2 regions of the Cupriavidus sp. SK-4 genome follow, and region 1 is predicted to be linked to the other one. Evidence: predicted binding sites of a transcription regulator. Region 1 holds the regulator's gene; the other holds the start of a gene.

The links. Region 1 encodes LexA, which represses DNA repair genes until DNA is damaged. Its sites were predicted from a motif close to ACTGTATNNNNATACAGT; they were not measured.
Region 2: the regulator LexA is predicted to act here: its motif matches at 2,308-2,325, upstream of recA (recombinase RecA).

What each region holds. Positions count from the first base shown of each region.
Region 1 is NZ_JFJW01000089.1:61,780-65,186, reverse strand. It holds gene CF68_RS18950 (hypothetical protein) at 279-626, shown strand; gene CF68_RS37745 (hypothetical protein) at 666-836, opposite strand; gene lexA (transcriptional repressor LexA) at 947-1,600, opposite strand; gene CF68_RS18940 (asparaginase) at 1,859-2,851, shown strand; gene rpsF (30S ribosomal protein S6) at 2,970-3,344, shown strand.
Region 2 is NZ_JFJW01000017.1:15,422-18,828, forward strand. It holds gene CF68_RS03700 (DUF2889 domain-containing protein) at 1-377, opposite strand, end outside; gene recX (recombination regulator RecX) at 521-997, opposite strand; gene recA (recombinase RecA) at 1,100-2,167, opposite strand; gene CF68_RS03715 (response regulator transcription factor) at 2,406-3,095, shown strand; gene CF68_RS03720 (sensor histidine kinase) at 3,151-3,407, shown strand, end outside.

The DNA of each region.
Region 1 (3,407 bases):
GCCGCGGTGGGAATATGCAGTTCTGGTATCAAGTTTCTTTGGAACTTGGTAAAATCGCCCTAGGCACAGAGCGGGTGGCAGGGTTGGTCGGTTTCCAAAGAAACACGATAAGTCAATGATTACATTGAACTTTGAACAAGGATTGTGATTCCTGTCGTCGTGGGTTCGAGTCCCATCAGCCACCCCAAAGCATTTTCCAGAACGGCGCCTCTCGAGGGCGCCGTTTTGCATTCCCCGGGGGTGGTATGTCTGTTCGAGCGGCAGTGGTTGGCGTAGCGATGGCAGCCATGGTGGCAGGGTGTGCCACCGGTACTTCTGAAAAGGACATTCGCGCGCGTGCGCCTATGCGCTTGTTCACGCCCGCCCAGATGGGTGATGTTGCGAAATGCCTGCGCAACAATCTGGGCGATGACGCCGCGGTCGTCAACTATCCGGCGAAGAGCCAGACTGAGATCCGCATCGGCCAGACCACGTCTGGCGGTGAATACCAATACGCCTATCTGATTTCGCTGACGGCGAAGCCGGATGGTACGGCGCTGGAGCTGCGCAAGAGCGATACGTGGTTCCCGCAGCTGACGCCGACGGAGCTGGAAGCCGAAGCCAAGGCGTGTGCGCCGCGTAGCTGAGGGCGGGGGCCGCAGCTGCGCGGATAAAGCCGGCAGATTTCAAGCGGCCAGCTTTTCGGCGGTTTCGAGTTCAAGCATGCGGCAGATCGCCGCCATGCTGCCGACCATGGTGCGGCGCTGCGTACCCTGGTAGACGCGTACGCCCTTGCTCTGGCGGAATGGCACGGGCTTGACCGGGCGACGGGCGGCGACTTGGTGGATTTGCGGCATGGTGGCACCTCTTTTAGGCAAAGCGGGGTCAACACCCGGCAAGCCGGGTGGCGTCTGCAAAGCAATGGAAGCGGGTGGGCGCGCGCAGGCTGGCGGCCTGCGGTGCCCGGCTAGAAGCCGGAAGATCGGATCAGTCCGACGGCGATGCCTTCCAGCGAGAACTCCTCGCCAGGCTCCACGATGATGTTGGTGAAGTCCGGGTTTTCTGCGATCAGTTCGATATGGCCACCGCGCCGCTGCAGGCGTTTGACGGTGACGTCATCACCCAGGCGCGCCACCACGATCTTGCCGTTGGCGGCTTCGCTGGCGCGGCGCACTGCCAGCAGGTCGCCATCGAGGATGCCGGCATCGCGCATGCTCAGGCCGCGCACGCGCAGCAGGTAATCGGGGCGTTCGTCGAAGACCGAGGCGTCGACCTGGTACTGGCGGTCGATATGCTCGGCGGCGAGTATCGGGCTGCCGGCAGCAACGCGACCCACCAGCGGCAGCGTCAGCTGCATCACGCCGGCCATTGGCAACGAAAACTGGTCGGGCATTTCCGAATCGCTGCGAGCCACTTTCAGGCGGATGCCACGTGAGGCGCCCGGCGTCAGTTCGATCACGCCCTTGCGTGCCAGCGCCCTCAGGTGTTCTTCCGCGGCATTGGGCGAGGAGAAGCCGAACTCTGCAGCGATTTCGGCGCGCGTGGGCGGAAAGCCGGTATGGCGGATCGTGTTGCGGATCAGGTCGAAAATCTGCTGCTGCCGGGGTGTCAGGGTCGCCATGGGATCGCCGTTCCGTGCAGGGCCGCGGGGATTACGGGTAAGGGATCGGCCGATCCTTTATCCTGCATCCGGCTGGCCAGGCACTGTATGTTTAAACAGTATGCTGTGATTTTATACAGTATCGACCTGAGCGCAAGCAGAATTTTTTGGGGCGTGTCGCATGGGCGGAATGTGGATCGCCAGCGCGGGCCGGCGGCGAGGCGGGGCGCGCCCGTTACAATCGACATTCCTGCTTCCACACTTTCCTTGCACGCCCCCATGACCCAATTGCCTCGCATCGTCGTACTGGCCACCGGCGGCACCATTGCTGGCGCGGCCGGCAACTCCGCCAGCAGCGCGCGCTACCAGGCGGCGACTGTGCCGGTGTCGTCGTTGCTGGCAGCGGTGCCCGCGCTGCAGTCGGCGGCTCGCATCGAAGCCGAGCAGGTGGCCCAGGTCGACAGCAAGGACATGACCTTCACGCTCTGGCAAACGCTGGCGGCGCGGGTTGAGCACTGGTCCGCGCAGCCCGACGTGGCCGGCATCGTGATCACGCACGGCACCGATACGCTGGAAGAAACCGCGATGGCGCTGCACCTGACGCAATCGTGTCCGGTGCCGGTGGTGATGACGGCGGCAATGCGGCCGTCGACGTCGCTGTCGGCCGATGGCCCGCTGAACCTGCTGGATGCGGTGCGCGTGGCCGCCCATCCCGATGCGCGCGGCAAGGGTGTGCTGGTGGTGCTGAACCAGCAGATCCACGCTGCGCGGGATGTGGCCAAGGCTCACACGTCGGCGGTGGACGCCTTTGTCTCGGCCTGCGGGCCGCTGGGTTTCGTGCAGGACGACTACGTGCGCTTCGCCCGCGCGCCACGCGCGGCCTGGGTGATCGGGCCGATGCCGGCGGCGTGGCCGATGGTGGAGATCGTGGCGAGCTACGCGCAGCCGGGCAGGGTGGCAGTGGATGCGCTGGTCCGCGCGGGTGTTGCCGGGCTGGTGGTGGCTGCCGCCGGCAATGGCTCGGTGCATGAGGTGCTGGCCGAGGCGCTGGCCGATGCCGCTGCCGCGGGCGTGGCCGTGGTGCGCAGTTCCCGCACCGGGGCCGGCCATGTGGCGATTCCGCCCCAACTCAGCCCGACGGATGGGGCTTTTGTTTCCGCAACGGACCTCAATCCCTATAAGGCGCGCGTGCTGCTGGCCCTGGCGCTGGCAGCCGATGCGGGGCTGGCGCGGGATCCGGCAAGGCTGCAGGCCGTGTTTGCCAACGCCTGATTTGCCTATGTAAACAGCGGCTTGCGCGCTTGCTGCTATGCGCGCTATAATTTAAGGCTATTCAACCTTGCCACACCGGACTCGTGACGCCCGGGTGGCTAATCCAAAAGGAGCGTCAATGCGTCATTACGAAATCGTCTTCATCGTCCACCCGGACCAGAGCGAACAAGTGCCGGCCATGATCGAGCGCTACAAGCAGCTCGTGACCTCGCAGAACGGCAACGTTCACCGCGTGGAAGACTGGGGCCGTCGCCAGATGGCTTACATGATCCAGAAGCTGGCCAAGGCTCACTACGTTTGCCTGAACATCGAATGCGGCAAGGAAACGCTGGCTGAACTGGAACACGCGTTCAAGTTCAACGACGCCGTCCTGCGCCACCTGATCGTGCAGACCAAGAAGGCCGAGACCGCACCTTCGCCGATGATGAAGGAAGTGCAGCGCGAAGAAGCCCGCAAGGCCGCGCAAACGACCACCGAAGGCCAGGCCGCCTGAGTGCGGACTGCGGTGCGCGCCATGGCTGACAGCGTCGGCCACGGCAGCATGGCTTGCAACCAG
Region 2 (3,407 bases), on a different contig from region 1:
TCGGTCAGGTGTGAGCAACCATGCATGCCGCCCAGGCGCTCGCGCACAGCCTTGCGAAAGCCCTTGCGCAGGTTCAGGCCGATCAGCTTGCGGTAAGCCGGGCCGATCGTGTCGCAATGGGATGGATACGGCACCCAGTCCGAGCAGGCCTCGGCATCCAGCACCGTCATTTCCTCATTGATCGTGACGCGCAGCCACAGGTCGTGCAGGGGCTGGCCTACCGGGCGGACGCGGTCGCCGGCCAGTTCGATGTCGCGAGGCTTGGTGTCGGTCAGGCGCACCTCGATATCCCACAAGCCGTCCTCTCTCTGGTACGCCTCGGCCGAAATGGCGCGACGGTGACGCTGGGAGCGGTTGACGGGCTGGGACAGAGGCATGGCCAGGCTGGAAATACGGGGGCTGGGGAACGGCGGTGCCGGAGCACCGAAAACCGGGGGAGTTTAACATGCCGCGCCGCTTTGGCCGGGAACATCCTTGTGCAGCAACTGTCGCAGCGGGATTGTCGGCCGACCATGGCGCATCAGGCCTCGCCATCGTCGTCGCCGTAGTCTTCGTCCGCACCCTGGATGATCTTGCTGACGACCGAACGCGAAAACCCGCGCGCCACCATGAAGCGGATCTGCTTGGCCCGCGCTTCGGACGTGTCCGGCGGGGTGCCGAAGCGCTTGCGCCAGACCTCACGGGCGCGCGCCACTTCCCTGGCGCGCAGCCGCTCCTGCAGATCACCCAGCTGCTCGCTGCCAAGCTTGTGGGTCTTGGCCTCCTGCATCACGCGCGCGGTGCCGTAGCGGGCGCCGCGGCGGTGCACAAGGCTGTCGGCAAAGCGCTGGTTCGACAGCCAGTTCTCGCGCTCCAGCGCGTCCAGCAACTGCTCCAGCTGCTCGGCCGACTCGGCATGCGGCGCCAGCTTGCGCGCCAGTTCGGCACGGCTGTGCTCGCGGCGCGATAGGTAGCCGACGGCGCGGGCCTTCAGCGAAAGCGGGGGGCGGGTTGCCATGGGTTACAGGAATCTGTGGATGGATGGATCCGCGCCAAGCAAAAAGGCCGGGGCATCGGCGATGCCCCGGCCTTCCGGATGGCGCAATGGCCGCTGGCGCCGTCAGTCTTCGACCGCTACCGGCGTGGCAGCCGCCGCAGTGGGGTTCATGGCCACCACGCCCAGCGCCGCGCGCACCTTATTTTCGATCTCGTCGGCGATGTCCGGGTTCTCGCGCAGGTATTCGCGCGCGTTGTCCTTGCCCTGGCCGATCTTGTCGCCGTTGTAGCTGTACCAGGCGCCGGACTTCTCAACGATCTTGGCGTCCACGCCCAGGTCGATGATCTCGCCCTGGCGCGAAATACCCTGGCCATACAGGATGTCGAAGAAGGCTTCGCGGAACGGCGGCGAGACCTTGTTCTTGACCACCTTGACCTTGGTCTCGTTGCCGATCACGTCGTCGCCCTTCTTGATCGAGCCGATGCGGCGGATATCCAGGCGCACCGAGGCGTAGAACTTCAGCGCGTTGCCGCCGGTGGTGGTTTCCGGCGAGCCGAACATCACGCCGATCTTCATGCGGATCTGGTTGATGAAGATCACCAGGCAGTTGGTGCGCTTGATAGTGCCAGTCAGCTTGCGCAGCGCCTGGCTCATCAGGCGGGCCTGCAGGCCCGGCAGCGAATCGCCCATTTCGCCTTCGATTTCGGCCTTGGGCACCAGCGCGGCCACTGAGTCGATCACGATCAGGTCGATCGAGCCCGAGCGCACCAGCGCGTCGGTGATTTCCAGCGCCTGCTCGCCGGTGTCCGGCTGCGAGATCAGCAGGTCGCCGACGTTGACGCCCAGCTTGTTGGCGTAGCTGACGTCCAGCGCGTGCTCAGCGTCGATAAAGGCGCAGGTGCCGCCCAGCTTCTGCATCTCGGCCACGACCTGCAGCGTCAGCGTGGTCTTGCCCGAGGATTCCGGACCATAGATCTCGACCACGCGGCCGCGCGGCAGGCCGCCGACGCCAAGCGCGATGTCCAGGCCGAGCGAACCGGTGGATACCACCTGGATGTCCTTCTCGACCTCGCCGTCGCCCAGGCGCATGATCGAGCCCTTGCCGAACTGCTTCTCGATCTGGGAGAGCGCGGCGGCAAGCGCCTTCTGCTTCTCGGCGCTCACGCCGGCACCTGCCTTCTTGTCGTCCATGGTCGTCCTTGAATCAATGGTGTATAAATAGGCCGCATGTGGCGCGGCACCGGCATTTTCCGGCTCCAGCGCCGGCCCGGCTGTCTGCGCGGCCGCTCTCCAGGGGGTCTCCCCGGGCAGCCCCAGCGGAACGTGCGGGTACTGTATAAAAAAACAGTATGCTTGGCAAGCCCCATCGCGCCCCCTTGTGCTCACTGCGCAGCCGGCGCCGGCTATGCCGGCCACGGTGGAGACAACCATGCGCATTCTGATCGCCGAAGATGACGACGTGCTGGCCGACGGCCTGACGCGCTCGCTACGCCACTCGGGCTATGCCGTCGACCACGTCACGAACGGCCTGGAAGCCGATTCCGCGCTGTCGACCCAGACCTTCGACCTGCTGATCCTGGACCTGGGCCTGCCGCGTATGTCCGGGCTGGAAGTGCTCAAGCGCCTGCGCGCGCGCGGCGCGATGTTGCCGGTGCTGATCCTGACCGCTGCCGACAGCGTCGACGAGCGCGTCAAGGGCCTGGACCTGGGCGCCGACGACTATATGGCCAAGCCCTTTGCCCTGTCCGAGCTTGAAGCGCGCGTGCGCGCGCTGGTGCGGCGCGGCGCCGGCGGCGGCGCCACGCTGATGCGGCACGGGCCGCTGGCCTACGACCAGGTCGGACGTATCGCCTATCTCAACGAGCAGATGCTGGACCTGTCCGCGCGCGAGATCGGATTGCTGGAGATCCTGCTGACACGCAGCGGCCGCCTGGTATCGAAAGAGCAGCTGGTGGACCACCTGTGCGAGTGGGGCGAGGAAGTCAGCAACAACGCGATCGAGGTCTACGTGCACCGGCTGCGCAAGAAGATCGAAGTCGGCGGCATCCGCATCGCCACCGTACGCGGGCTTGGCTACTGCCTGGAGAAATTCCAGCCGGCGGTGGCCGCGCACCACTGACCCCCGCCCGACGCCACCGCAGGCCAAGCGACCGACCTGAGCGCAAACCGCCGAGATGAGCCTGCTGCGACTGCCCTGGCGACGCGCGCCCCGCGCCGCGCCACCCCCTCCTTCCGCCGCCCCGGCCCCGGACGCCGCCGACCAGGACCTGGCCGACGCGCTGCCGCACCTCGAGGAAAGCACCGCGCATCCGTCGCCGCGCTCATTGTTCGGCGAGATCCTCGACTGGATGCTGGCGCCGCTGCTGCTGCTCTGGCCGATGAGCATCGCGGTGACCTACCTGGTGGCCAAGTCGATCGCCAACGGGCCCTT